2 regions of the Priestia sp. VA7 genome follow, and region 2 is predicted to be linked to the other one. Evidence: riboswitches for the same ligand, from Rfam matches in the RefSeq annotation. Region 2 holds a riboswitch; the other holds the start of a gene.
The links. Region 2 has a riboswitch for FMN ahead of AC0C45_RS02795 (ECF transporter S component). Riboswitches for the same ligand answer to the same signal wherever they lie in the genome.
Positions count from the first base shown of each region.

Region 1 (10,080 bases), on a different contig from region 2:
GGTTTACCTTCCATACGTTCAAGAACTGTTTTATAAGAAGTAAACTGCTCTTCTTCCGTCGGAAGATCTTCGCGGCCCATATATAAGAATTCTGTACGATAAAGGCCAACGCCTTCGCCGCCGTTTTCTAATACGCCTTTTACATCTTCTGGTGTACCAATGTTAGCTGCAAGTTCAACGTGATGATCATCAGCTGAAACCGTTTTTTCATTTACAAGCTTAGCCCACTCAGCTTTTTGTTCTGCATACTCAGCGGCTTTTTTCTCGTAAGCTTTTACTGTTTCTTCGCTTGGATCAACGATAACTTCGCCATCTAAACCATCGACAATTACTAATACGCCGTTTTGAATGTCTTCCATAACTGTTTTTGTACCTACAACAGCTGGGATCTCCATGGAACGCGCCATAATTGCTGAGTGAGAAGTACGTCCGCCAATATCTGTTGTAAATCCTTTTACGAACTTACGATTTAACTGTGCTGTATCAGACGGCGTTAAATCTTCTGCGATAATGACAACTTCTTCTGAGATTAAGCTTGGATTTGAAACGTTTACACCTAAAAGATGAGCTAATACACGTTTTGTTACATCACGGATATCAGCAGCACGTTCTTTCATATATTCGTTGTCCATTGACTCAAACATATTAATGAACATTGCCGCTACTTCATCAAGTGCATGTTCAGCGTTTACATTTTCATTTGTAATTTTATCTTTAATTGGATTAATAAGTTCAGGATCGCTTAGAACTAATAAGTGAGCTTCAAAGATTTCTGCTTTGTCATCTCCAAGTTCTTTACGAGCGTGCTCTCTAATAATTTCAAGTTCTGATTTTGACTTTTCTAGCGCAGCTTCTAGACGTGCTACTTCTGCTTCAACTTCAGTTACTGATTTTTTTTCAACGGTTAATTCTGGATTTTCTAGACGAAATGCTTTAGCAATAGCAATGCCGCTAGAAGCGGCAATGCCTTGAATTTCCTTTGTCATTATTCGCCTAATCCTTCTTTGCTCATTGTATCTTCAAGAGCAGCAAGTGCATCTGCTTCGTCAGAACCTTCTGCAGAGATAGTGATTGTAGCGCCTTTTTGAATACCTAAAGACATAACGCCCATGATTGATTTTAAGTTTACAGTTTTACCGTTGAATTCTAAGTTGATATCAGAATCAAATTTGCTTGCTGCTTGTACTAAAGTTGTTGCTGGACGTGCATGAATTCCTGAGTCTGCTGTTACTGTAAATGTTTTTTGTGCCATGTTAAATCAATCTCCTTTTTACTTTGAAATGTTAATAATATTTGCTTCTTGTTGAGAAACTTGGCCCTGCTTTAAGATATCAATTTTTTCATCAGCTTGTAAATTCGTGAAAATGATCGGCGTAATCGTCGATGGCGCATTTTCTTTTACAAAGTCTAAATCAATTTTCAATAGAGGCTGTCCTTTTTTCACTTCATCGCCTTGGGCAACTAAAGCTTCAAAACCTTCGCCTTTTAAATTAACTGTATCAATACCAACGTGAATTAAAATTTCACGTCCAGTCGTTGATTCAATACCTAAAGCATGTTTCGTCGGGAATAAGTTTACTATTTTTCCGTCCACCGGTGCAACTACTGTGCCTGTTTTCGGAATAATCGCAAAACCGTCACCCATTAATTTTTGTGAAAATACCTGATCTGGTACTTCCGATAAAGGTACCAATTCTCCCTCAATCGGTGAAACAATATCATTACCATTATCGCTTCCTACTTCAGATGTTGCAACAGGTTTTTCAATTGTTTTTGTCTCTTCTTTTGTGACAACCGGTGTTTTGCCATTCATAATGTCTTGAATTTGACCTTTTAACGTGTCAGATTTCGGACCGAAAATAGCTTGAATATTGTTACCAACTTCAAGAACACCAGCTGCTCCAAGTTTTTTCAAGCGGTTTTTATCAACATTACCTACGTCATCTACTGATACACGCAAACGCGTAATACAAGCATCTAAATGTGTAATGTTTTCTTTACCGCCAAGTGCAGCTAAAACATTTGTTGGAAGCTCTGCTGCTTCTACTTTTACATCTTCTTCTCCTTCTTCTTTATCTTCACGACCCGGTGTTTTCAAGTTAAATTTACGGATTGCAAAGCGGAAACCGAAGTAGTAAATAACTGCTAGAACTAAGCCTACTGGAATAACTAGCCACCATGCTGTACGGTTTTGCATAACTCCAAATAGAACGTAATCGATAACCCCACCTGAGAATGTCATACCGATTTTAACATTTAATAATTGCATAACCATAAATGATAAACCAGCAAATACTGCGTGAATTGCAAATAGTACTGGTGCTACGAATAAGAATGAGAACTCAAGCGGCTCTGTAATACCCGTTAAGAAAGATGTTAAAGCAGCTGAACCCATGATACCAGCTACATATTTTTTGTTTTCAGGACGAGCTTCGTGATAAATTGCAAGAGCTGCTGCTGGTAATCCGAACATCATGAACGGGAATTTACCAACTTGGAATGTTCCTGCTGTTAAAGGCACGCCATCTGCTAATTGAGCAAAGAAAATCTTTTGGTCACCGTGAATATGTTGACCTGCTTTATTAACGTAATCACCAAATTCAAACCAGAACGGAGAGTAGAATATGTGATGAAGTCCAAATGGAATTAATGAACGTTCAATCAATCCAAATACAAAAGCTGATAAAGTTGGGTTTGCATCAATCATGTTAGTAGAGAAAGCATTTAATCCGCTTTGAATTGGCGGCCAAATGAAAATCATAATAACACCTAAAACAATTGAAAATACCCCAGTAATGATTGGTACAAATCGTTTTCCCGCAAAGAACCCTAAATAAGATGGTAATTCAATATTGAAATAACGATTATACATGGATGAAGCTAAAATACCTACTATGATACCCCCGAATACACCTGTAGCTAACGTAGGAATTCCTAAGATGCTAGTGTAAGCTGGATTGGCACCCATTTTGTCAGGATCTAGTTGTCCTGTAGCAACTAAGATTGTGCTCATCGTTTTGTTCATAATTAAGTAGCCTACGATTGCAGCAATACCTGCTACACCGTCACCACCAGCTAAACCAACGGCAACACCAACGGCAAACAATAGCGACAAGTTGTCAAATACAATTTGACCCGCTTGTGACAAAACATTTGAAACCAATTGAACCCAGTCTGCACCAAGTGCCGGTACTGCATCCAACAATGTAGGGTTTTGAAGCGCTGTCCCTACTCCAAGTAAAATCCCTGCTGCCGGTAAAATCGCAACCGGTAACATAAGCGCTTTTCCGACTTTTTGTAATACTCCAAAAAGTTTTTTAAACATGGCGCTTACCTCCTTTTATATATTTAGTGTGCAACAAGCTATTTATTTGATACGTGAATCATTAACGCGCTTTCATAAAACGCTTTCTTTAACTGGAAAACTCCTTACATCTCCTAGTGTCCTGAAGCCTAAGCTTTAAATGATTGCGCTTTCTTATAACAAAAAAAGGCATGAGGAAAAAGAAACGATAAATGGATACACTCATCCAATTACACATCGCTTCATTTCTCACTCATGCCTGATCGTATCAGTAACACGTATTGAAATGATTTTATAAATCCGTTTTTGTTATAAGTCGCTGCAGATGCATCGTTAAGTAAACTGCTTCTGCTTCATACACAGGTAAATGTAACGCTTGCTGCATTACTTTTATCACTTTCCAAGACACATTGTAACACAGGGGATATTCTTCTTTCAATAGCAAAGCAATTTTTTTTGGCTCTTCTATTTTTTCTCCTGTTTTTACTCGATCAATCGCAAAATGCAAATGACGAATCAATCTCATATAGTGCACAGATTCTTTGTCTACCTGCAGATGAAGCGATTCTTCAATCACATTAATAATCGTTTGAATAAGCTGCGAGTCTTGATTCACTTCCAGCAGGTTTTTTTCAGTCAGCGCACTGTGGATATGAAGCGCAATAAAACCAATCTCTCCTACTGGAAGCTGCACGCCTATTTTGCGACTAATAATTTCTACCACTTCAGATGCGATCGTATATTCCTCTGGATATAAAGCTTTGGTTTCAAGTAAAAATGGATTTTTAAGCCCCATTCCCTGCTGAAAACGTTTTATCGCAAACGCGATATGGTCCGTCAATGAAATGTGTATATGCTCATTCAAAGGAATGTTAACACGTTTTTGAATGTGCGTTACAATATCATTCATCATTTCAATCACGTCTTCATCCACTTGCGCTAAAAGCTGCTTGTACTGTTCTTGCTCTTCTTCACTCTTTAACAAAAACATTTTCTCCACGGCTTTTGCATCGATTTCATCGCCTTTTTTCTTATTGAACCCTATTCCTTTCCCAATTAGCACAACTTCATCATAGGTAAGGTGTTTAGCAATTAATACATTATTATTAAGTACCTTTTCTACAAAAAAGGACTCTTTCACGAATCCTTCACTCCCCTGTTTCGGCTTTCTATTATTTGCTTTCCTATCTTACAAATAATACGCATAACCGTCAATTCATTTTTCTTTGTTTCAAATATTATTGAACTAAACTATTTGAGTTACGTATTATCTTAGTAGTTCTTCGCTGGAAACGCAATGTCTTTTTTGCTCGTCCCATAACAATTTTTCATAATAAAGTTTTGAAGCATAACGCTCAGAATGAATACACCCGCTTGTAAAAGCGTAAAAAGAACAAGTGAAGTGGTAACAGATACCAGCAACACCCCATAGTGAATCAGCAAAATATCTACTATACGGAGCCCCGCTATAATCATCCCAGCCCCCATAAAAAATTCTTTGGCTACACTCCAAACGAGGAGAATCGTAACAATACAAACGTAAATCATCGTGGCATTTACGGAATCATGAGTAGCCGACGCAAACCATCCCGTATAAAACCAATTATTATGAAAATATGCTAACAGCATAAACATAATAGTAGAAGTAATGGCGAGCATTCCGAGAAAAAATGTAGCGTAATGCACAAATGTCATATACCGTTCTGTTAGCCATACATACCAAATCTTTGAAATACTAAAGCCTATAGTCATTAAAGCGCCTGTATAAACTGTTTTCCACCAGTGATGTGTATAAATATCCCAGTGTAAAAATAATTCTTCAATCCCCATAAACATAGCTGAAATGATTAAAATATAGCGAAATTTCAATTGATAAGCAGCTACCACCATAGCCATGATTGGAAAAGCAAACGCTTGAGAAGTTAAGGATCCGAACAAATTATCAAAATATTCATGGGTCATAAAATCAGGATCGTAATCGTAACTTTCAAACACCACAAATACAACATACTCTAGTACATAAGCCATTCCAATGATAAAAAAGAGCAAAACGACTAGCTTTTTATCTTTTTTACGTATGAATACTGTAAGCAAAACGGCTGTGCTGATAATAATCAATGCAAAAAAAGCAGTATAATGAGGCATAGACGTCTCCCTTTTACGACCTAATTATTACTTAGAGTAAGACGTTTTAGCTAAATTATACATAGCTAGCTTCTATTCAAAAAAGCTTGAGATATAACTACATCAATCCAATCTAAAGGCGAACAAACGGGATACATGAGACAGTATAGATCGCTTTCTACACTGCAGTTGATTTCCGTGCAAGACTTCGCTTTCCGCGGGCGGCCGCTGAGCCTCCTCGTCGCTTACGCTTCTGGGGGGTCACACTTCTCCCGCTTTTCCCGCAGGAGTCTTCGCCTGACCTTTTAATCTACAGATAGAAGCCACTACATACCTGAAACCTGCGTTCACCCTACCAATAAAAAAATCCGAACGATTCATCGTTCGGATCTTCCTTCAACTAACATACTTTTGTTTCAGCCTCTTTTAACTCTTCAGCTTATAAAAACTGGAATGGTATCTATTATCCTTCAATCATTTTTGAAAGGTTAGCCATTTCGATAGCTGATGCTGCAGCTTCCCATCCTTTATTTCCTGCTTTTGTTCCTGCACGTTCAATTGCTTGCTCAATTGTTTCAGTTGTTAATACACCAAAGATAATTGGCACGCCTGTTTGTAAGCTTTGAGATGCAACGCCTTTTGCTACTTCATTACATACAAAATCAAAGTGTGGAGTAGCTCCTCGAATAACGGTTCCTAGCGTGATCACTGCATCATATTTTTTAGATTCAGCTAATTTTTTGGCGATTAATGGGATTTCATAAGCGCCCGGCACCCAAGCCACGTCTACATCTTCATCAGCTACGCCGTGACGTTTGAGTGCATCTTCTGCTCCACTAAGTAAACGGCCTGTAATAAATTCATTAAAACGCCCTACCACGATTCCGATTTTTAATCCTGTGCCTACTAAATTTCCTTCATATAAATGATTCATCTTTTGTTCCTCCTGCTAGTATTAATATATAGTTATTTACATTTCTTTTCATGAATTAGCTTCATTTGTTATAACGAAAAAAAGTGTAAAATTATAAATGTAATAAATGACCTAATTTTTTAGCTTTTGTATCTAAGTATTTTTTATTGGCATCCACTGCCGGCATTTGAAGAGGCACTCGCTCGATTACTTCAAGGTCGTAGCCTTTTAGCCCAGTAATTTTACGAGGGTTATTCGTTAAAAGCTTCATTTGTTTGACTCCAAGGTCTTTTAAGATTTGAGCACCGATTCCATACTCTCGTAAATCTGCAGCAAACCCGAGTTTTTCATTCGCTTCTACGGTATCGTATCCTTCCTCCTGCAGCTTATATGCTCTTAGCTTATTTAGTAAGCCAATACCTCTGCCCTCTTGACGCATATACAACAGAATGCCGCGTCCTTCTTCTTCAATTTGCGTAAGAGCTGCGTGAAGCTGAGGACCGCAGTCGCAGCGTTCAGAACCAAACACATCTCCAGTCAAACACTCAGAGTGAACGCGAACGAGAACGGGGCTATTATGATCAATATCACCTTTGATAAGAGCCACATGTTCTTTATTATCAAGTTTATTTGTATATCCTACAGCTTTAAACTCACCAAATGCCGTAGGTAAGCTCACTTCTACTTCACGGCTAATAAGCTGATCATGTTTGCGGCGGTAGGCAATCAAATCTTTTATTGTAATCATTTTTAAATCAAATTGCTCTGCAATTTTTGTTAAATCCGGTACACGTGCCATTGTTCCATCTTCATTCATAATTTCACAAATAACACCCGCAGGCTTTCCTCCTGCTAATACTGCTAAATCAACAGCAGCCTCTGTATGACCTGCACGCTGCAGAACGCCCCCGTCTTTTGCAATCAATGGGAAAATATGTCCTGGGCGTTGAAAATCACTTGCTACCGTCGCTTCATTTACAAGAGCCATAACGGTAGCAGAGCGTTCATATGCACTGATACCTGTTGTACTTGAAATATGATCAATACTTACTGTAAATGCTGTGCCATGTGCATCCGTATTGTTCGCTACCATCGGGTGAAGATTCAATTTATGCGCAATTTCTTCATTAACAGGTGTACAAATTAATCCTCTTCCATGAGTAGCCATAAAGTTAATAACCTCAGGCGTCGTTTTTTCGGCTAATGCAATAAAATCTCCTTCGTTTTCTCGATCTTCATCATCGCATACAATAACCACTTTCCCCTTTTTTAACTCTTCAATGGCTTCTTCTACTTTATGAAACATCTCTTTCACCTCACTGTTAATTTGTAAAACCATGCTGCTGCAATAAATCCTTCATGTTACCTGAACGATTCGAGGCGCCAGGAGTTGACTTATTTGTCATCATCTGATGCATATATTTAGCTAACATATCGCATTCAATATTCACCTTGTCTCCTCGCTGTTTGTCTCCAACGACTGTGTGAAGCACCGTGTGAGGAATAAGAGAAATAGTAAATGATTGGTTGCTGACATCAAAAATAGTAAGACTTGTTCCGTCTACGGAAACAGATCCTTTTAACATCATAAATTCACGAAGTTCAGGATCGACTTGAATTTCATAATAAAAGGCATTTCCTTTACGTGTTTTGCTTACAATGGTTCCAATTCCATCAACGTGTCCGCTAACGAAATGCCCTCCAAACCGGCCATTTGCAGCCATCGCCCGCTCTAAGTTAACACGTGATCCAACGGTTAGAAGCTGAAGGGTACTTGCTTTAATCGTCTCCGGCATGACATCGACCGTAAATTCATTTTGAGAGTAAGCCGTTACGGTTAAACAAACGCCGTTAACTGAAATACTGTCCCCTAAGTTCACATCTTCTAACACGGTCTTCGCATCAATCGCAAGAACAATTGCTTCTGTGGCCTTTTGAATACGTTTTATTTTTCCAATTTCTTCAATGATACCTGTGAACATTTTCTTCACCTGCTTTGGCGCTATTGCAATTTCTTATACCGTTTTGAAATAGCAGCTGCTTTTTTTTCATATTTATCTTTCCCCCAACCACTGAAAATAAAAGAACCCCTTGAACAAATGTCCAAGGGGTCGGCTGAGCTGAATCAGTTTTATCTATGCAAAATTCCGCTAATTGTATACGAAATAAACAGTTATATTTTGTGTACAAAAACAAGGGTAGCTTTAAAAAAGGCAAGCGTGCCCCTTATTAATTCAACACAAAAAAACAACTGTGCTTCCTGATCCTTCTCCCATCCAGACTTTTACTGTCGGCTCTAGACTTTAACTAGATCCACCGCTAACATACATCGTATGAAAACGGGTCACGGGCTTAAAAGCATACGCTTTATCACCGCCGGTTGGGACTTACACCCGACCCCGAAGGATAATAATATATTCGACTGCTATAGTCTTATTTGTTTTACATTATAGCAAAGTAAAAACGACTTGTCACATCATTTAACTTCGTTTTTTCACATCTATTCTTTAAAATCCAGCTTTTAGCTTATTTTTTCTTTTTTAATACATAGCATCCATACAAAAGCTAGTCCAATATAGCCAAATATGGGATACAAAAATTCAAGAAGCTGGGCATATCCGAATTGCCCAATAATAAAGCAAGCCAAGATAATAAATGCAAAAGCTTGTTTGTCATTGAGGGGAAGAAATGACTGAAGCTGCTTAGCGATGCCAAATACATTTCCAATCAATGTAGTAAAAATCTCGCCCAACACAACTACCGTAAATAAAACATTCACCCACGCTGAGATATTTTTAACAACCGCACTCATCGGAATATCAAGTTGAAATGAATAAGGCAAATTGGAAAGGGCAAGATGAGTAGAAACAAGCATAAACGTAAGTACACATCCTCCTATTACGGCCCCTTTTTTAATCACGCTCCTATCTTTCACCGAGCTTCCTAATGGAACCAAAACGGCCTGAGCCAAAGCTAGATTCAGGGAAATATATAAAAAGGGACTAACCGCCCACTTCCACTGCGTGACGAGCGTTAAATCCGGCTTCGTTTGAATCAGTGAGAAATAGCTGATATTCGGCATAAAGATGATAAAAGCAAATGAAAGCATCATCGGCACAACAAGAGAATTAACCATTAAAATACCGTTAATTCCTTTTGCGATAAATATATAAGTTAAAACAATTGTAAAAATCATCCCAACAGGAGGCCACAGCCCGAACTGTTCTTTTCCTATTGCCCCCGTACTCGCTAGCATGACTGAAGTTACTCCAAATAAAATGACAATCATTACACCGTTTACCGCTTTTCCAAGCACATCACCAAATAAATATGTATTAAGCTGCTGATAAGAAGAAGCCCCAATTGCGTGCGAAAGCAGCATCATTTTTGAACCTAGCCAAATAAAAAACAAGCCGCTGACCAAAATTCCGACCATTCCAAGTTCCCCGTACTGTGTAAAAAATTGAACGATTTCCTTGCCTGTTGCAAAACCGGCTCCTACAACGGTGCCTACATACGTAGCAGCAACCTGCAGCGTGAGTTTCCACCTTTTCATGCCCATCACCCTTCTACCCTTCATAGTTCACTATATGTAGAAACGATAAAAAAAAGACGAGCCTTTTTACGTGGAAATCTACGCATATCCCAGCGCTTGTGCCTTTTCGTTTATTTTTTTCATTTTCTTTTTGTATTTCTCACAAAAAACTCCTTAACCCCTAACATAACAGTCATTTCCAAA
Region 1 covers NZ_JBVQPN010000002.1:681,953-692,032, reverse strand. Annotated here, with positions in the region: gene ptsP (phosphoenolpyruvate--protein phosphotransferase) at 1-986, opposite strand, end outside; gene AC0C45_RS10000 (phosphocarrier protein HPr) at 986-1,252, opposite strand; gene ptsG (glucose-specific PTS transporter subunit IIBC) at 1,271-3,325, opposite strand; gene glcT (glucose PTS transporter transcription antiterminator GlcT) at 3,597-4,445, opposite strand; gene AC0C45_RS09985 (hypothetical protein) at 4,577-5,449, opposite strand; gene ribH (6,7-dimethyl-8-ribityllumazine synthase) at 5,892-6,362, opposite strand; gene AC0C45_RS09975 (bifunctional 3,4-dihydroxy-2-butanone-4-phosphate synthase/GTP cyclohydrolase II) at 6,454-7,647, opposite strand; gene ribE (riboflavin synthase) at 7,664-8,323, opposite strand; FMN riboswitch at 8,602-8,752, opposite strand; gene AC0C45_RS09965 (YkvI family membrane protein) at 8,863-9,897, opposite strand.
Region 1: linked by a shared signal. The riboswitch ahead of ribE (riboflavin synthase) and the one ahead of AC0C45_RS02795 (ECF transporter S component) in region 2 are both predicted to bind FMN.

Region 2 (21,628 bases):
CCCAAATCTGTTTCGGCAAAAGAATCCATACTTTTTTCCACGGTTTTTAATCCGTCAATAATCGTATTGTCACCTTGCTTTTCTTTTGTGGCTAGGGCTAGTTCAACATCCATCCAGCGCAAGTTATTATCAATGACTAGATGCTGTACTTGGCGCATTTCATTTTGAATTTCACCTGACTGATCATAAAGCGAATTTAACGTTTTATACTCTTTATCTGTTAAGGGTGCTTTGCTTAAATCCCTTACCGCCACTTTGTACGTAAAGTCACCAACATCTGAAAGAAACTCTTCTGTTTTATTGAACGGCAAAAGCGATAAAGGCAGCTGTCCTACATTGTTATGAGCTTCAGAAGTTAAACGCCATACTTCTGCAAGCGCGGGCGAAAGCTGATCTCTCGAACTCATGGCGAGCGTGCCACCGATTTTATCATTTAATAAATCTAGCTGATATGATAAATCATGAAATGCTCGTTGATACGTATTCTCTGCTTGAAGCAGCACAGCATCTTTTTCTTGATGTTCGCTGTACCCCCAATAGCCTACACCTACAACACCAATAGCTAATAATACAATTAAAATTGTGCGAATCATGTTTCCTTCACCTCTTTTTATCGACAGAAAATGTGTTTCCCGATTTGCTTAATTTGAGGACGTGACCAAATCCATGCGCTTGTTGCTGTATCCGGATTAAAGTAATAGATAGCATTCCCAGTAGGATCCCATCCGTTAATCGCATCCATAACCGCTTTTTTAGATGTTGGATTGGGTTCAAGCCAGATTTGTCCATCTGCTACGGCAGTAAATGCACGCGGTTCAAAAATAACTCCAGCAACTGTATTTGGAAATGACGGACTGTTAACTCGGTTCAAAATAACGGCCGCTACGGCTACTTGGCCATTATATGGTTCACCCCGTGCTTCACCATGCACAGCATTTGCCATGAGCTGAATATCATTTTGTGAAAAGCCGCTTGGTACATTCACCGCTGTTGGCTTTTGTGCTTTTTCTTTCTGTTGTTCAGAATTTCCTTTAGACGTATTACGCTGCGGCTGACTGGCAGGTTTTTTTGCTTGAGAAGATCCGCTTTGTGCTTTTTGCTGACCATTGTTCCCGCTGGTACTGCTTCCTTTAGACTGCTGATCAAGAGGCCGACCCCCATAGTGCGTAAACTTATTTCCTTTTCTAATTTGATTTTTCACATAGTTTTCGTGATATTTTGTTGCGTTGGCTAATTTAATCTTTGTTTGCCAGCCTGCTAAACCGTCAATCTTTTTAATGCCAAATTCATATTGAAAATTGCGCAGTGCCCAGTATGTGCTCCATCCAAATACACCGTCAATTTTCCCATTGTAATAACCTAAATACTGAAGTCTCGACTGCAGCTCAATAACGTCATCTCCAACTGCTCCGTGTTGAATGACTTGATTTGAAAACGCGTGAGCGGCCTTTGGACTCACAACGGACGCTGCAATAAATGAACATATGCATATGAGACATGCATACTTTTTAAAACATCGAAATGATAACATGACAAAACCTCCTACATCGTATGTAACTGATAAGATGATAGGAGTATTTTTTGTAAAGGTTGTTTTTTTATACAAGATGCGCAAAATTTACCGAAATGAAAAAAACTCAGCTCGTAAATCTCTCAAAAAAGATTTACAAGCTGAGCCTAGACAATCGAGGGCTGTTTGGCCTTTTTTACTTTTCTTAATGCTAGCCACCATAAATAAATCATAAATGGAATAATAATAAATACCCAATGATCCATTGTTTTTAAAATATAATCATATGTTCCATGTAAAATGAGCGGCGCAAATACGGAGTACAGCGTCCACTTCGTTTTTTCCTTTCCTTCAGAAAACTTTGCTTTCCCTAAATAATACCCCATAATGACGCCGAATAAAGCATGACTAGATACGGGTAAAAAGGCTCTTCCTAGCGCTGATTCTAGACCATTTGCAAATAAATATAAAATATTTTCAACGGTAGCAAAACCTAATGAAACAGCTGCCCCGTAAACAATTCCATCATAATGCTCATCAAATTCCACATGCTGATAAATCGTGAAATATAAAATGAACCATTTGAAAAATTCTTCTAAAAAGCTTGTCGTAAAAAATGCTTGAAGAAAAGGTGATTGAAAAACGTGTTCTTCACCAAATACATATTGAATAAACATAATTGGCAAAACAAGCATTGCTCCAAAAATAAATGTTTTTAATACCATTGAAATAGGCTCAGTTTCATATTCATCTTTCAAATAAAAAAAACTTAACAATGCCAATCCTGGCGCAATGCCTGCAGATACAATCGCCAACATAAATAGCGCCTCATCTCCTCTGTTTTTTTTAATAGTAACATGTTATCTTTAGGATGAAAATCTCCGTCTATAATGTCCTTATCTTTATATGTAAATGCTCACATAACTTGCTGTCGATTTACAAAGCCTAACAAAGACCTTAAACAAGTATACCAAAAAATGTATCATACTTATATGAAAAATTGAAAGGAGCTCTCTATGAAAACTGTTTATATTCTTCACACCGGCGGCACAATCTCTATGAAAGAAGACATGGCAACTGGATCGGTAACACCAGATATTCAAAACCCGCTTCACCGCTCCACATCATCTGTTTCAGGTATGGCCAATGTGATCGTAGAAGAAGCATTTCATCTGCCTTCTCCTCACATTACTCCTAAGGAAATGCTTATACTTTCAAAAAAAATACGCGATAAAATTAATGAAGGCAAAATTGATGCAGTCGTGTTAACTCACGGTACGGACACCCTGGAAGAAACCGCTTATTTTTTAGATTTAACAGTGCATACAGATATTCCAATTGTCTTAACTGGAGCCATGAGATCAAGCAATGAAATTGGTTCAGACGGTCCTTATAATTTTATATCTGCGGTTCGGGTGGCTATTAGTGACGGTGCAAAAGGAAAAGGTGTCTTAGTTGTGATGAACGATGAAATTCATACCGCTGAAAATGTGACCAAGACCCACACAAGCAACGTGGCGACATTTCAAAGCCCACAGTACGGGCCAATAGGATTAATCACAAAACGCGGCGTATCTTTTCACCACATGCCTACAGAACACGAATTTTATCCTGTCAATCAGATAGATAAACAAATCACTTTATTAAAAGCTTATGCAGGAATGGACGACCATTTATTTCAAGCAGTGGCTTCAATGAATGTTGATGGACTTGTAATTGAAGCCCTCGGCCAAGGAAATCTACCTCCTCTCACAATTCCAGGCATTCAATTGCTTTTGGAGCGAAAGATACCCATCGTACTCGTTTCCCGCTGTTTTAATGGAATTGCTCAAGATGTATATGGATATGAAGGCGGCGGCAAGCAGTTGAAAGAGATGGGCGTTATTTTTTCAAATGGCTTAAATGGTCCTAAAGCACGCATTAAACTGTTAGTTGCTCTCCAAGTAACAACGAATCATGATGAACTGCAGCAGCTATTTAATCATTAGTAAAACAACGCATAGAAGCCTATGCGTTGTTTTTGTTGATAATATGAGAAGCAATTGATTTTCCATGAAAACGTCCATTTTCGATAAAAATCTCATTAGCATTGTTTCCTGCAGCAATCACACCAGCGATATAAATTCCTTCCACGTTTGTTTCCATCGTCTCTTCGTTAAAAGAAGGGCGGCCTGTTTCATCATCTAATTCCACACCCATTTTTATTAAGAACGAATGATCAGGATGATATCCAGTCATCGCAAAAACGAAATCGTTACTAATCGTAGATTCTTTCCCTTCCTGTTCATATGTTACCGTTTCATCCGTTATCTTTGTTACATGAGCATTAAAATGCATCCCAATTGTTCCATTTCGAACCAGAGCCTCAAATTCAGGCAATATCCAAGGTTTTACGCTAGGTGAGTAATCTGAGCCACGATAAATAACCGTCACCCTTGCATCACACTTCACCAATTCCAGAGCTGCATCGACGCTAGAGTTTTTTCCGCCTATAACGACTACATCTTTATCAAAGTACGGATGCGCTTCTTTAAAATAATGAAATACCTTTGATAAATCTTCACCAGGCACATTCATATAATTAGGATGATCGTAATAGCCCGTAGCTATAATGACATTCTCCGCTTCATATGTCTCTTTAGATGTTGTGACAATAAATTGGTTTTCCGCTTGTTTGTCTACTTGCAAGACACGTTCAAACGGCTGAATTCGAACTTGCCTGCGCTTCACCACTTCTCGGTAGTAAGCAAGAGCTTGGTTGCGCATAGGCTTACGATTTTCGGTAATAAAAGGGACATCCCCTATTTCCAGTTTTTCACTCGAACTAAAAAACGTTTGGTGGGTCGGATAGTTATAAATTGCATTCACGATATTTCCTTTTTCAATTACAAGGGCATCAATACCTGTATGTTGAAGCTCAATAGCTGCTGAAAGGCCGCATGGTCCTCCGCCAACAATAATTACTTTTTCTTTCTTCATGCCTGTCACTCCTTCAGTTGTAAACGCACCTTTTTTTTATTTTAACGCAGTGTAAAACAAAAAAATCTCCTCATTAATGATAGGAGATTTTTTCTATTTACGCAATTGTTCTGCTGTTCTGTTTTTAAATCCAGCCTCTGAAACGAGAGCCTTCTGCCATTTTTCTTACGCCTATCATATAAGCAGCTAGACGCATGTCGACTTTTCGAGTTGTAGAGGTTTCGTAGATGTTATTAAATGATTTAACCATTACTTTTTCAAGCTTTTCTTCTACTTCTTCTTCCGTCCAATAATAACCTTGGTTATTTTGCACCCATTCAAAATAAGAGACTGTTACACCGCCGGCACTTGCCAAAACGTCTGGAACTAATAAAATTCCTCTCTCTGACAAGATGCGCGTTGCTTCAAGAGTTGTTGGTCCATTTGCTGCTTCTACTACAATACTCGCTTGAATGTTATGGGCATTTTCTTCTGTAATTTGATTTTCAATCGCAGCTGGAACTAGGATGTCGCAGTCAAGTTCAAGCAGCTCTTTATTGCTGATTGTATTATTGAATAATTTCGTTACTGTACCAAAGCTATCGCGTCGATCTAATAAATAATCAATGTCTAAACCGTTAGGATCATGCAGCGCTCCGTACGCATCGGATATCCCTACAATTTTAGCCCCAGCGTCATGCATGAACTTAGCTAAAAAGCTTCCTGCATTTCCAAACCCTTGTACTACTACCCGTGCACCTTGTAATTCAATGCCTCGTTTTTTCGCTGCTTCACGAATACAAATAGTTACTCCTTTTGCAGTCGCTGTTTCACGGCCGTGTGAACCACCTAAGACAAGGGGCTTTCCAGTAATAAAGCCCGGGGAGTTAAATTCATCAATCCGGCTGTATTCATCCATCATCCAAGCCATAATTTGTGAATTTGTAAACACATCCGGCGCTGGAATATCCTTTGTTGGTCCAACAATTTGGCTAATCGCACGAACATATCCGCGGCTTAAACGCTCTAATTCTCCAAAAGACATATTTCGAGGATCACAAACAATTCCACCTTTTCCTCCACCGTAAGGAAGGTCAACGATTCCACATTTTAAACTCATCCATATAGATAGAGCTTTTACTTCTTTTTCAGTTACGTTTGGGTGAAAACGAATTCCGCCTTTCGTAGGACCAACTGCATCGTTATGCTGCGCTCGGTGACCTGTAAAAATCTTAACTGATCCGTCATCCATACGAACAGGAATTTTTACTGTCATCATTCGTAATGGCTCTTTTAATAGTTCATACACTTCATCAGGATAGCCTAGTTTTTCTAACGCTTTATGTATCACTGTTTGTGTAGATTTTAAAACATCATGCTTCTCTTCTTGACTATTTTTACTGTCTTGCATCTTGTCGGCTACCATCTGTAAACCTCCTAAAATGTATCGAAAATTATTCGTTTTTAATTGAATGGTGCTTCTTTCATGACATAGTATACACCCTTAGTTTTACATTGCAAAGGAAAATATCGAACTTTTAGTATTTTTTGTGTTCTTCTAAGAAAACGCTTCCAATAACTTTACAAGGTATGCTACAATGTTTTAAGTCTGCCTCTTTTCTAGTATGCTTTAATCGTCTAAAAAAAATAAAAAACACCCGGTGATAAAGAGCACTTTCAACAACTTTGTACAAGCTGAAAGTGCAGCCACTCTTATTTTAATAAAAGTGCTTTATCCTTCACGGGTGTAATTATTTCAATTAAACAATTAAGAAAAGACAGAATTAATATACTCCAAAGCTCTCTTTTCTACTAACATTTTTCCATATTCATTGACGCGGTGCTTTGTAATTGTAGAGGGATTTCCATACTCCGCCAAAACCGCAATCATATTCCCAACTTCAGCCGGTGGCAGCATGTGATAATCCAACAGCACGTAAAAACGTTTTTCAAATGAATAGAGCACGCTATCCGTATCGTAAAAGTTTGACATGCGTTTGGTCAGCTGAATGACATCTTCAAATGAATCAAACTCAAAAAACATGTCTTCGCTTTCATCTAGCATGACCTGCATTTCAATGAAGTCTTCGAACTCGTCTTCATCGAACTCACCGTAGCTGGTTTCTTCTTCATACTGCTTTGTCACAAATACAACCATTCCCTGTGCTTGAAGTGAAAAAACTTCTACCGAAAGAGAATTTGTAGGTTCAAAGTTCAGTTCTTGAGAAGCTTGCTCTATCATCTCACGAAAAAGCTGTTTTACTTTGAATGTATCTGTCCATAGATCTTCTTTTGTTAACCCTCTTTCTTTTAAATCATCGTAGGTCAAAAAAACTTTTAGCTTATTATAGTTTAATCGTTCAAGCCTCATTAGCGTCCCTCCCCGCTTGCACTCATAACCACATGGTTCGATAATGCAGTATATGTATTTTTTGGAAAACGGTTCGTGATGTTTACTTACGAGTTTACAGGTTTATGATAGGAAAGACAAGCTATTCTCAATCAATTTCTGCTAATTTTTTTGTTAGCCAGCTGTTCCACTCTTCTTTTGTATTTCCTAAAATAAACGGCTGGGCCTCGCCTTTTCTTTTGCTATCTAAAACATCAAACACATAACCGCCTAATCCTACTTTAAGATGGGGGAATTTCTTTATCATTTGGTTCGTCAAGTTTAGTGTTTTCTCGGCATTTTCCAACATTGTGCATGACATAAATAAAAATGTTGGGTCTACTTCTTTAACAATTAACTCGACATCTTTATCTTCAATGCTGCTTCCTAAATAAATAACTTCAAACCCTTTACGGCGTAAAAATAGCGTAAAGACTAGGAGTCCCACTTCATGTGTCTCATTAGGTCCGCATACAGCAATCGCTTTAGGTAATAAGCCATTTGAAGGCAGCGAATAAAAAATCATGCTGATACGCGTTTTTAATACTTGAGTCGTATAATGCTCATGAGCACTTGTAATTTGCCCTTTTTCCCACATATCTCCAACCGTCACGAGTAGAGAACCCAAAATATCAATAACCACTTTTTCTACCGAATACAGGCTAAAAGCATGATTAATTAAATCCTGTGCTTTTCCTTCTTCAAAAGATAAAAGCATCGTTAACAGCTCATCCCTAATTTTTTGAGGGGAATCTACTTCTCCTTCTTCTTCAAACGTTCCTACTGTACTGCTTTCCGTTTCTAATAACGAAACCGCTTGACTGATGGTAAAACCTCCGCTCACTTTTTCCGTGAGCCATTTTAATTTCCGCAAATCTTCCTCTGTATATAACCGATGCCCCGAATCGTTGCGGACAGGATTTAAAATTTGATAACGTCGTTCCCATGCACGCAAAGTTCCCGGCTGGATTCCGACCATATTTGAGATGGCTTTAATATTATACTTCCCTTCGTGAGCCATACGTAACCTCCAACTACTCTTCGTGAACTGTATCTATTAATTGAATTATAGGATAAGTTATCCTGTGTGTAAAATTTGTATATGCTATGTAAAGAGTTTGTTCAAGGCTATTCTTTCCTTTTTAAAGTGATATAATGCGTTTGGGCTCTAGCTTGTAAACGGAGAGGCAAAGAGGTTGTACCATATCCGTTACTGACAAAAAGAGGAATCTTTCTTTTTTCTTTCAGCCCTCCTAATTCATACATACCCAAATTAAATAAGCGTATCTGTCCCCCGTGTGTATGCCCGCTCAAAATTAAATCTACTTTTGATTCTTTATCTACATAATAGATAACATCAGGATTATGGCTTAGAAGAATGGTAAGCTGTTCAGGTTCAATGGAAGAAACAGCTCTCTTTAGATTCATCTGACCTTCTGATAAATCATCTACCCCCGCAAAGTGGCATGTAGTACCATATTTAGAAACGGCAAAGACATGCTCATTTTTAAGGGCAATAACTCCTTCATCTTTAAGCATCTGCTTCAATTGCATCTGACTTACTTCGTAATCATTATTTCCCCACACAAAATAGACGGGTCCTAGCGTTTTAAGCTGTTGAATATTTTGACGAGCCCGCACTAAAGGGACTCCTCCTTCTAGTAAATCACCGCCTATGATCACAAAATCTACTTCGCCCGGTATTTTTTCCAACAGCTTCGACGAAACTGTTCGCTTATGTATATCCGATATAAAAAACAGGCGCAAAGGCTGCTTATTTTCAGGAAATCTTGATAAATGAATCGTTCTTTCTTCGACATATGTACGATGGGCTTCTGAAAACATAAAAATCAGCAAGCCTATGCCTAACGCTAAAACAATTAAAAGAATAACCATATATTCTCCTTCTTTTCATTTTATACCCGATGTGTTTCCTTTAAAGAAGAAAGGGCATAAATTATCGCAATTGTTAACAAACCTACTACTTGATAAAGTGCAATGGCACTTAACGATAAAATTCCTATCACACATAGACATGAAACAAGGTATTCATGCCATTTTACCTTATAGCCTTTTAGAAGCAACCGACTTTGCAGAAACACTTTACGAACTGCCGCCGACAGACAAAAAAGAGCCGTAAAAAACAAGATTATAACACTAAACACCTCTAACGGATGTAAAATCATTTGAATAAGTAAATAGGTTAACGAAGCTTTTGAGCCTACAGCCGTTAAACTGCTGATATAATAACTGCATAACCACGCAGCCAGCAAGTTAAACCAATCCCTCACAAAAAAACCCCCTTCACTAAACTTCTATGTAAAAAGAGGCTTTTTCATGCGATTCTATTTGTTTTCATGATATAAATTAATTCCATAGGTTGACTGCATCCAGCGGAACGTTTCTTTTCGGTGCTCCCATGTTTCAGGCGTCGCCCATAGCTCTTTGCTTCTTTTAATAATCTCACAGCGCAAATCTTGAAAAGTCTTTTCTGCTTTCTCGCTTTTTTTCTGCAGCTGTACAGTATAAAAGTAAAGTGAGACGGTAAGCAATAGAAACATCAAATGTCCCATGTTGCCTAACAAAAATGAAAAAAATTCGCTAAACGTCCTAAAAAAACCGCTTTGAAATATGAAAAAAAAGTAGCTAATAACAGCCGTTACACTGGCTAAAAACAAAAACTTCCATTTTTTCTCTTTAGCTTTCAGCTTATTGACTGTCTCTTTTCTTTTAATAACGCTAGCTAATATATATTGAAGTGTTTCATCGTTTTCAAAGTCTACCACTTTGTTTTCCATTATTCCACCCCCCCTCTTATGCTAGTACAACATATGAGGGAACATAAAAGATTATGTGGGGAGTATTGAAAATAATGACTGTTTCCTTAACCTTTACTGCATTAATTCTTCTGGCTGTGCAGATTCCCCTTTTAATTTTCGTATCTGCAGGCCCAATAAAAAATCAATGAGAAAATGAGTAAAAATCGTGACATATAAATTTTCAGTCCACCAAAAAAGCAACCCTATTAAAAAGCTTAAAAACACAACCGAAATAAAAAGAAACCACTTTTTTAAATATCGAATGTGAACGAGTGCAAATACAATACTCGCCCAAAAGAGGCCAAACTGAACTTGTATAACCCCTCGAAATAATATTTCTTCTGAACATGCAACGATTAGGCAAATAAGGATCAGATGAGGAACAGAACGTTTAGCAAATAAACGTTCATTGATCCCTCCGTCATCGTATAAATGCTCAGGTACGCATTTCATTAGAAGTATATCTCCTCCTACTACAAAGAGAGCCGTTCCTCCCCCGTACAATAAAATAGAAGACCAATCCAGCTGAAAAAACTGCAAAAAGGAATTCCACGAATCGAATGTAAAAAAACCGATGCCTAAAGCAATGAAGCAGATGAGCAGCTGTGTTACATATAAATTTTTAACTAGCTCTGCATCTGTCATGGATGAAATAAGCTCTTGCTGTGATTTTGCCATTATATCTCTCCTTGACGAAGCAAACGAGCTAATTCTAATTCCCAGCCTTGAAATGTCCATTGCTCCTGCTCACCATTTGTTTTTTTATAGTTTTCTAAATCCAAGCCGCAGCAATCGCAACAATTCTCATGCTCTGATTTTCCCGTTTCATCGAAATAGCCAAGCAGCACGTGACGACGGCATTCTTTTGTCTCAATAAACCCCTTCATCGCACGATACTTGTCATGTTTGTTTCGAAGACGTTTATTTACAGCCGCAACAATCGTTTCATGCAGCGATGCAGGAATTTCCCAGGGTTTTACATATTCATTTTTCACTGCATTTTCTTTGTACAAATAATAACGAATAAATCGCCAATGTGTTTCTTGAACACCCACTGTATAAAGAAAGTGAGACTCTACTTGTTTTAAAGGAATGGCCTGATCATGGTTTCGTAAATACGACAAGCAGTATAAGATGGTATCTGAAGAAGGAAGCTCAATTTCAAGTAAAGAATGAGCAAAATCATCGTCTCCTTCAGCATAAAGCAAGATCGCAATACTGTTTCGCTGATCGCGTCCACTTCTTCCAATTTCCTGTACATATGCTTCTAACTGCGTAGGTGTATGAAAATGAATAACAAAGCGAACATTCGATTTGTTAACCCCCATTCCAAATGCACTTGTGCAGCAAATGATATCAAGCTGATTTTCTAAAAATTGCTGTTGAACAAGCATTCTTTCATTCGGTTCCATTCCCCCATGGTAATACTGCACTCGCTGTATCCCATTTTCCTTTAGAAGCTGTGTTAATGCTTCTGTCCAAGATCGGCTGGAACAATAGATAATTCCCGGACCTTGCAGTTCACTAACGTACATCAGTAATTTCTCTTTTTTTTCTTCAATACTTGCAACAAAATCAACTTCCATCGCAATATTACTTCGATTCATGGAATAGATGTGCTCGTTGACAGCAGGAAGCGATAAGTAGCGCTTAATATCTTCCACTACTTCCCTAGTCGCAGTTCCCGTTAGTGCCAGACATAGCGGACTGCCAAGTTCCTTCCATATATCTCCTAGCTGTAGATAATCTAAACGAAAATCATGTCCCCACTGAGAAATACAATGCGCCTCGTCCACAACGAAAAGGCCTACCTTTGCCTGCTTTAATGCTTCTACTACAACAGCATTTTGCAAAATTTCAGGAGATGCATAAATAAAACGATAAAAAGCTAAATTTTTTAGCGCTCGTTGTTTTTCTTCTTGTTGTAGGAAACTATTTAAGGCAATAACTCGCTTTTCTCCGCTTGCCTTTAGTTGTTGAACTTGATCTTCCATCAGTGAAATTAAAGGAGATACAATCAGCACCGGTCGGTTCAACAAATAAGCTGGGAGCTGATAGCACAATGATTTTCCTGTTCCTGTAGGCAGAACCGCTAACACATTATGACCGGTTAAAATATCTTGAATAATCTCTTTTTGTCCTATTCGAAATTGGCTATAGCCAAATTGTTTCTGTAGAAGTTGTTCTATCTTCACATCAAACACCACTTTTTTTAGTATCAGGTAAAATGTTTTGCTAATACGAGACGAATCTGAAAATAGGTAACGTCGTCTTTTACTTCTTCTTTTATCACCTTTAATTTATTTGTACGCAAACCTTCAAAAGCTGAGATAATTTTTTCCTGCTGCTTAGGCGATACGTATGCATCGATTGAAAAAGATGGAACAAACAGAGCTAATTCTGCAATATGATCTTCAATTGTACTTTCTTTCAAACGCCTTATATAAGCAATTTCTTCAAGCGTCTTGCCTTTTTGAAGCCAGCTATACGTTTTTAACGTCGAGCTTGTCAAAGGCAATTCTAAATATAGATCACGTAAAAAAGAAGACAGTACATGAAAGCTTTCATTATTTTTACTTACTTTTTCAATGATATGGTGAATAACCCCTAAAAGTTGAATATGAACATAATGCTCATCGAGTTCATATTGATATGCTAACTGATTTTTTGTAAAGCCTACTCTTTGGTATCCAGTCAGCTGCAAAACAAAAAGAGACGCGTCCCGTTCCGTGCAACCTTTCAAACACATTCGGAGCTCTTCGAATAGCTCGGCGGCTAACTCTTGACGCGTTTGCTTTTGAGACATAATATACGTTTTTACCCATTGAATGACCTCGGCATTTTTGGAAATGGGTAAAAACCCTTTTTGAAAATACTGTAGGTTTGATAAGGTCTGAATGAACAAAGTGATTCTTGCTAAAAATAATTGAGTACTGCTTGCGAATTTCCATCCGTCTAAAGCTGGATGAAAGGGTCGAGCCGTCAGTTCATCTTCAAGGCGTGCTTGTCCCTTATCTGTCATCACATACTTTTGATTTTCAGTTTCTTCAATATACTGCTGTTCTTTTAGATATGCAACGCAGGCTTCAAAAGACCGTTTATCTAAGTAAACAAATGACTGAAAAAGAAACGAAATTCCAAAAATTTTTCCGTCTTGAATCGTTTGAGCTGACTTTTTACCTGTTAATAAATGATAAATACCATAGGCGGTTCGCTCACCTTTTAACTGTTTTATACAAAATAAAATGCTAACTTGAATATAATTCAAAGGTGTCAACTTCCTTTCTCATTCATTGTACCAAAAGTGACCAATAGCATGTGAGATAAAGGCTTTTTAGCTCTTTCCTTTATGTATCAAAACGTTTGGGTAAGTGAAGAAACCTTGATTTGATAAGCATTCTCAGTGACTTTTCTATTGAAAAGTTTTATAAATCATTTTACAATGAATAAGGAGAAATTTCACTCTTGATTCGCCAAGAGATTATATAATGAGAAATTTTCGAACACTTTACAGGAGGTCTTGTTATGCCAAAATATACAATTGTTGATAAAGATACTTGCATCGCATGCGGCGCTTGCGGAGCAGCAGCACCAGACATTTATGATTATGATGATGAAGGTATTGCATTCGTAACATTAGATGATAACCAAGGTGTAGTAGAAATTCCAGAAGATCTAGAAGATGATATGATGGATGCAATGGAAGGCTGCCCTACGGATTCAATTCGCGTAGCGGATGAAAAATTCGAAGGCGATGCTAATAAATTCGAATAAGTATGGAGCAAACCTGTAGTGTACATGCTGCAGGTTTTTTTATATATAAAAATCGCTCTCCCCGGGAGAGCGATTGAATTAAACAGCAATGCGACGCGTGATCCATTGCTTCATTTTTGAAAACAATAAGACAAAGATAACCCCTGTTGCTGCTCCTTTTATTAAGTTAAACGGCAAAATACCTGCAACGATATATTGACGTGCTTGTTCACTAGACATTTCTGGCGATTGCAAGAAGATTGTATACGCTGGTAAGAAGACATAATAATTTAAGACAGCCATGAGTACCGTCATTACCACCGTACCCGTAACCAAACCTATCGTTACACCTTTAGCCGTTTTAAATCGGTTGAACATGTATGATACAGGAAGAACGAACAGTAAACCAGCCACAAAGTTCGCCACTTGACCAACTGGAACCCCTGTAGCACTTCCTTGAATTAAATAATTCAATAAATTTTTTATTCCTTCTACTATAACAGCAGCCATCGGTCCAAATACAAGTGCTGCTACGAGTGCAGGAATTTCGCTAAAATCAATTGTTAAAAACGGAGGTAATCCAGGAATTGGAAAATTAATCATCATTAAAATATAAGCAATACTACTTAACATTCCTAGTATGACCAGCTTTTGAGTTTTCTTACTTTGTTGCATCTTGCCTCTCTCCTTCTTTGTGATCCACTCTTCAAAGAAGAAAGGTTCAACTTTATATCCCCACGCAAAAACCTCCCAACAAATGATTCGTTGAGAGGAGACATGGCAGGCATATTTAATAAACGTTCATCACATTAGGTTTTGAACGCTGAACCTCCACCTTCTCCCATCCAGACTGTACTGTCGGCTTTGGAATTTCACCAAATCTGCTCGTATGTATTACATATAAGCTCGCGGGCTCAAAACAATTTGTTTTTTACCGCCGGTCGGGAATTTCACCCTGCCCCGAAGATAGACCAATATTTAATTATGAATTTATTATATGTTATCTCGAATTAAAAGTAAATAAAGAAGTTTTTTAATTCCTATTAAATTGATGTCTTTTATAAACTTCATTACTGTTTTATATGTAAAATAAGGAAATAAGTGCATAACCAACAGCATTATGACATATTTATAGTTTCAATTTTACGTTTATAATTGTGTATTTGATAACTAATCGTAAAGTTTGAAAAATATAATTGACAGAATTTTTTTAACATGGTAAATTATCAAATATTTGATGATAGTAAAATCCAAGGGAGATGTTCACGTCATGTATAATGTATTAGTAGCTGATTCAATTAGCAATGAAGGTCTTGCTCCACTACTTGAAGCTCCTCATGTGAATCTTACGCGAAAAAAAGTTGAAGAAGTTGAGAATGATTTGCATACGTACGATGCGCTTTTAGTACGGAGTGCTACGACGGTTACAGAGGATTTGCTGGCAAAAATGCCGAATTTAAAAATTGTTGCTCGCGCTGGAGTAGGTGTCGATAATATTGATATTGAAGCCTCAACCAAACGAGGGGTTGTCGTTATTAACGCGCCGAACGGAAATACCATTTCAACGGCGGAACATACATTTGCTATGATGGCTAGCTTGTTTCGGCATATCCCCCAAGGAAATGCTTCAGTCAAAGCGCGCGAATGGAACCGCTCAGCATTTGTTGGAACAGAGCTTAATCGCAAACACCTGGGCATTATCGGATTTGGACGAATTGGCTCAGAGCTTGCCAAACGCGCAAAAGCCTTCAATATGAGCGTTCACGTTTACGATCCTTTTTTAACCTCTTCCCGAGCTGAAAAGCTAGGCGTAGAACTATTATCCCTGGATGAATTACTAGCAGCAGCGGATGTTATTACCGTGCACACTCCACTTACCAAAGAAACAAAGGGATTGCTCAATCGTGACACGTTAGCCAAAACAAAGAAGGGTGTGTTTTTATTAAACTGCGCACGCGGCGGGATCATTGATGAAAAAGCCTTAGTCCATTATTTAGAAATTGGCCATGTTCAAGGTGCAGCTATTGACGTATTTGAAGTTGAGCCGCCGATTGATAACCCTTTGTTACATTTTGATCAAGTTATTACAACTCCCCATTTAGGAGCTTCTACAAAAGAAGCCCAGCTTAACGTTGCTGAAGACGTGGCACATGACGTTTTGCGTTTTCTAGAAGGTAATCCTGTAAGCTCATCCATTAATTTACCAACGCTTTCTAAAGAAGTTTTTGAAAAAATTCAGCCGTTTACGAGCCTTACTAAACAAATGGGAGCTATCTTATCTCAATGCATGCGAGAACCTGTTCAGCATATCTCTATCTCCTACGGAGGTACAGTGACGGATTTGGAAACCACTTATATTACACGAAGCTTATTATCAGGCTTTTTAACTCATCGTATCGACTCACCTGTTAACGAAGTCAATGCTTCTATGATTGCCAAAGAACGAGGAATTACATTTGGTGAAAAAACATCGGAAGATACGCAAGGATATTCCAATATGATTGACGTTACCGTAACAGGCGAACAGCGTACATTTACCATTACGGGCACCTATATAGCCGGCTATGGACCTCGAATTGTTAATATTGATTCGTTTGATATTGATTTTTATCCGGAAGGACATCTTCTTTATATCCGTCATAGTGATCAGCCTGGAGTTATTGGAAATGTAGGGAAAGTACTTGGAGATTTACGTATTAACATTGCTACCATGCAAGTGGGCCGTAAGCAAAAAGGCGGAGAAGCCATTATGATGCTTACGTTTGATAAACTTTTAGATGATTCTGTCATCGCTTCGTTAAAACAAACAAGCGAAATTGTGACCATACAGCGTATTGAATTGTGACATTGAAAAAAAGAGCCTGAGCGGCTCTTTTTTTTATGGACTTATTTTTAACACTTGTCCTGCATTTAACATCGTATTTTCTAAATGATTCCACTTTCTTAGCTGATCCATATCTACTTCATATTTGACTGCGAGCTCAGATAATGTATCTCCTTGATGGATAAGAATACAGTTATCAGAAGTCTGATGTAACTGCTGAAAAACCGTGGCAGCTAAATCGCTTTTTACGTATGCGGATAGTTTTTGCTTGTCCAATTTGGCAAGTGGGTTTACTGCATTGGTTTTATCCGGATTCCACCTTCCTTGATGAACTTCAAAATGCAAATGTGCACCTGAAGATCGCCCTGTATTGCCAACTCGTCCAATGTTTTGACCTGCCGCTACACGATTTCCTTCTGCAACAAAACGTTCCTCTAGATGAGCATAGACCGTTTCGTATCCATTTGTTTGTTTGATAAAAACAACCTGTCCATATGTATTTGAATAATAAGAGCGGCTCACCACTCCTTTTGCAACAGCATACACCTGTGTACCAACAGGTGCTGCTATATCAATTCCAAAGTGTTTGGCGTGACGTGAACCAAATATATCAGTTAAGACTCCTTCAACCGGCCACTCCCACTGCTTCTCTTCTGCTTTTACCATTTGCCCGCCCAAAAATAAAAGACCTATACACAATCCCATTACTAATACAACCAATATTCTTCTTAACACGTCAATCATGAAGAAAGAACCTCCTATGTAGATCATTGCACACAAAACATACTATATGCCAATTCCTTCTCTTTTAGACTTGTTTATAGAAAAAATAAAGAGATGTGATTCTCCACTGAATCACATCTCTTTGTTATTCTTATTATTTCAGCGGAACAAGCTGTTATTTAGCATGTGTTTACTTTGGCAGTTTGATAAAGAAAGTTGTTCCTTCATTTAATTCACTTTCAACCGCAATGACCCCTTGATGTGCCTCCACGATATTTTTGGCGATTGCAAGCCCAAGACCAGTTCCTGACTTCCCTCTTGTTCTGGCTTTATCCGCTTTATAAAATCGTTCAAATACAAATGGAAGATCTTCTTTCGGAATGCCTGCTCCTGTATCTTGAACAGAAAGATGGATTTCAGATTGACTTTTATCAAGATGCAGCTTTACTTCTCCGTAGTCATCCGTATGACGAATAGCATTATCAATTAAGTTTGTCAGCACTTGTTCCATACGGTCTGAATCAATCATCGCCTCAAATTCATCTTCTACTTTTCCATTAAGAGACAATTTAATATGTTTTTCTTTAGCTAACCCTTGAAACTTACGCAAAACACGTTCTGTAAATTCAACCATTGCTACAGATTCTAAGTGAAGCTGCACATGTCCCGCTTCCATTCGCGCCAAATCTAAAAGTTCATTTACAAGCCGGCCCATACGGAGTGATTCATCATAAATCACCTGTGCAATTTCTTTCTTTTCTTCATCCGTACTTGCAATATCATCAATAATAGCTTCACTATAACCTTGAAGCATAGAAATAGGTGTACGCAATTCATGAGACACGTTTGCAATAAAATCTTTTCTCGATTTATCAAGTTTACGCTCTTCAGACATATCTCGTAGTACGGCTACAGCACCGCGAATTTTCGTTTGATTATAGAGCGGTGACATTAAAATGACCCACGTTTTCCCTTGAATTTTCAATTCTGCACTTCGCTCGGTTTCAGTCTCTACTACCGTTTGAAACAAATGGACAACGTTTGCTGGAAGCTCCGGCACCTGCTGATTGTTGACATCCTGCTCATAATACCAAGTCTGAAGAAAATGCTCCGCTGGGGGGTTGGTAATTAAAATCGATCCGTCTCTACTAAACGTAATAACACCGTCTGCCATACTGCTTAAAATACTTGAAAGCTGCTCTTTTTCCTGATTAAGCGCATTGAGGTTAAACTTTAACTGCCTGCCCATTTGATTAAAAGCAATCGCTAACTCTCCAATTTCATCGTGAGTTAAAATAGGTACTTTTGTATCAAAGTTGCCTTTTGTTACTTCAAATGCCGCCTGCCTCATTTTTCTAAGAGGCGCTGTAATTCGAGTGGATAAGAAAAAAGCAAAGATAGTAGTTAAAATAATAGCAATACCTGCAGCCAATAAAATGAACTTAGTCGTATACTGAGCGGGTTCTTCAATTTCAGAAAGAGATTGATACAAATAAACGCCGCCTGTCGGTTTGTTATCTTTCATTAAAGGTACACCGACAACAAACATTAAAGGTTCATCACTCGTGTCTTTCTTTGTGGTCATGTACATTTTTTCCCGTATTACTTTACCTTTTTCAACCACTTGATTTAGCTGATCGTTTTGTTTAACAATGGCCGAAATAGCTTTCTTATTTTCTTTATCAGGATGGGTGGAATGCCAATAAAAATCTTTGTCTTGAACAATAACTACACTTGCTTGGTCTGCAAGTTCACGAGCAATGGATAGTCCTAGTTTTTCATCGTCCGTTTCCTGCACAATGGTAGAGATTTTAGCAGCCGTTTTAGTTAAACGGTTTTCTGCATCTACAACATGATAATTTTCAAAAAACTGAAGCAATAAAATAGTCAAAATAAATAAAACAAGCGTGACGAGCAATAGGATAGTAAACCATAGTTTACCAACTACACTTCTCCAAAACATCAGTTATTTTCAACCTCAAATTTATACCCTACTCCCCATACGGTTACAATCATTTTCGCCGCTTGTGACGATACACGATTTAACTTTTCACGCAAACGCTTGACGTGCGTATCTACCGTACGAAGATCTCCAAAGAAATCATAATGCCATACTTCACGCAGCAGCTGTTCTCTGTCATATACTTTATCTGGCGTTTTTGCAAGGTAGCATAATAATTCATATTCTTTTGGAGTTAAGTTAACTTCTTTTCCGTCTGCTGTAACGCGATGTGCATCATTATCAATCGTTAAGTGATCAAAGACGATAAGATTTTTCACGCTCGTTTCTGGTTGAATAAACGTTGCTTGAGAGGAACGTCGAAGCAGTGCTTTTACGCGAAGAACCACTTCTCTTGGGCTAAACGGCTTAACGATATAATCATCTGTACCTACTTCAAACCCTTGGACTCTGTTTACTTCTTCCCCTTTGGCTGTAAGCATGATAATAGGAGTTGCTTTTTTCTCCCGAATTTGTTTACAAACCTCAATACCATCTATGCCGGGCATCATTAAATCCAATACAATCAAATCATAGTCTATGTGTAACGCTTTTTCGATTGCTTCATGCCCATCTGCTGCTTCTTCAATGATGTATCCTTCTTTTTCTAAGTACATTTTTAACAATCGTCTAATGCGATCTTCATCGTCTACTAGCAGTAATCTTTGTTCGTTTTGCATGTATTTTCAACCTCCTAGTCTTAGTGTACAAAAAAAAACCAGCGAGTTCTACTTATGATACCCAAACAATGTGACAATTCGTGAACACCTTTACGAAAAACAGCTGTTTTTACCAAAAAGAGGTTGAGACGCAACGAAATCCATGCAATCTACAGCTGAATAAATAAAATAAAGAAGCTAGTAGGGATCGCTTGTTCCACGGCTATAAGCACCTACATACACGAACTTTGCGTTCACTATCTCAATGAAAAAATCCGAACGAATGAGATTCTCCATCAAGAAGCTCATTCGTTCGGATCTTTCTTCAACTAAAATATCTTCGTTTCAGGCTCTATGCTATTATTAAAGGTTACGCATATGAATGTAAACCTGCAATAATTAGGTTCACAGCCACTAAGTTGAACATAATGATGGCAAATCCGCCAACTGCCAGCCAAGCTGATTTTTCACCGTGCCACCCTTTCGACAGCCGAAGATGAAGAAAAGCGGCGTAAAATAAAAAGGTGATCAGCGCCCACACCTCTTTAGGGTCCCACCCCCAAAAACGCGTCCAGGCCATCTGAGCCCAAATCATAGCGAAAATAAGTGCTCCTAGTGTGAAAATAGGAAATCCAATCGCCACTGCTCTGTAGCTTACTTCATCAAGCAAGTCGCTGTTTACCTGTTTCACAAGCGGCTGCAGCGCAGCTCCAATTCGCTTCCGTAAAATAAGACGAATCAGCCAATATAAGACGAATCCACCAGCTAACGACCAAATGACCGTATTTAATTTTTTAGCATTGATAATAGCGGGCATATCAATAAGCGGCTGTATATCGTTCCCATCTGTCCATTCACTTTGATGCGGCCCCACTAGCGGAACCATATGATACACGGCTTGCTCTTGTTCTCCACTTTTATTAATCCAATTAAATGATGACTCGTAGTGTGCCGCATTAAAAGCCAGCGTCACCGCTACAAACCCAAGCGTACTAATAAGCGTATACAGGATGAATTCCAACCAAAATGCTTTTTTATTTCGCTTGGATTGGTCAATCGTTTTGATTAAATAAATCAATCCTGCAACAAAGCTAATAGAAAGCACGGCTTCACCCGTAGCTGCGGTTGTAACGTGAATATGCAGCCAATTCGTTTGAAGAGCCGGTATCAGCGGCGTAATTTCAGTTGGAAACATGCTTGCATAAGCAATGATCAAAAGAGCCACCGGCAATGCAAAAAGTCCAAGCATGCTAAGACGATAAATAAAGTAAATAACAATAAATGCGCCAACAAGCATCATGCCAAAAAACGTCGTAAATTCAAATAAATTACTAACAGGAGCGTGGCCTGATGCAATCCATCTTGTAATGAAGTAGCCAATCTGTGCAATAAAGCCGATGATGGTAACCGCAATTCCAAACGTTGCCCACTTTGTTTTCTTTTGAGCTGCTCTCTTATCTCGAATAGCTCCTCCGAAAAAAAAGGTTGCAACTAAATAAGCAATAAACGCCACATACAGTAAATTACTACTTATACTCGCGTAATCCATGCTTTTTCCTCCTATTTTGTTTCTTTATCATTTTGGTCCTTCAGCTGTGTAAGGGATGTTGATTCTAATAAACCATTTAGTTCTTTTTTAAGCCCATACCAGTTTTTATTTGTATGTGCGGCCAACCATATCTCATTATTGACTTTTTGAATCCACATGCGGCGATGATTCCAATACATCCCTTGAATTACACCAATCATAAAGATGGCTCCGCCAACTCCTAAAAACCAAAGCGTATAGTCTCTGCGAACAGTTAATCCCGTTACATTTTTCGTTTCCACACCAGCAAAGGTCATTTTATAATCGTTATTTCCTAGGGGCTCCAAGTTCTCTCTAATTCCAACAAAAGCAACTTCACCTTTTTTATGCTGAGGGGTAATCATTTTAAATACAAAAGCCGGATTGTTAGGCACTCTGGTCTTTGTATTTGGATTTCCTTCATCAT
Region 2 covers NZ_JBVQPN010000001.1:516,174-537,801, reverse strand. Annotated here, with positions in the region: gene ypeB (germination protein YpeB) at 1-593, opposite strand, end outside; gene sleB (spore cortex-lytic enzyme) at 611-1,531, opposite strand; gene prsW (glutamic-type intramembrane protease PrsW) at 1,678-2,328, opposite strand; gene AC0C45_RS02855 (asparaginase) at 2,527-3,498, shown strand; gene AC0C45_RS02850 (YpdA family putative bacillithiol disulfide reductase) at 3,518-4,489, opposite strand; gene AC0C45_RS02845 (Glu/Leu/Phe/Val family dehydrogenase) at 4,614-5,879, opposite strand; gene AC0C45_RS02840 (genetic competence negative regulator) at 6,237-6,839, opposite strand; gene AC0C45_RS02835 (MerR family transcriptional regulator) at 6,967-7,878, opposite strand; gene AC0C45_RS02830 (metallophosphoesterase) at 7,986-8,753, opposite strand; gene AC0C45_RS02825 (hypothetical protein) at 8,774-9,148, opposite strand; gene AC0C45_RS02820 (DUF2663 family protein) at 9,203-9,655, opposite strand; gene AC0C45_RS02815 (CPBP family intramembrane glutamic endopeptidase) at 9,749-10,354, opposite strand; gene AC0C45_RS02810 (RecQ family ATP-dependent DNA helicase) at 10,354-11,871, opposite strand; gene AC0C45_RS02805 (YpbB family protein) at 11,895-12,944, opposite strand; gene AC0C45_RS02800 (ferredoxin) at 13,202-13,450, shown strand; gene AC0C45_RS02795 (ECF transporter S component) at 13,529-14,104, opposite strand; FMN riboswitch at 14,259-14,401, opposite strand; gene serA (phosphoglycerate dehydrogenase) at 14,700-16,274, shown strand; gene AC0C45_RS02785 (peptidoglycan DD-metalloendopeptidase family protein) at 16,308-16,997, opposite strand; gene AC0C45_RS02780 (ATP-binding protein) at 17,167-18,939, opposite strand; gene AC0C45_RS02775 (response regulator transcription factor) at 18,939-19,655, opposite strand; gene ccsB (c-type cytochrome biogenesis protein CcsB) at 20,005-21,183, opposite strand; gene resB (cytochrome c biogenesis protein ResB) at 21,195-21,628, opposite strand, start outside.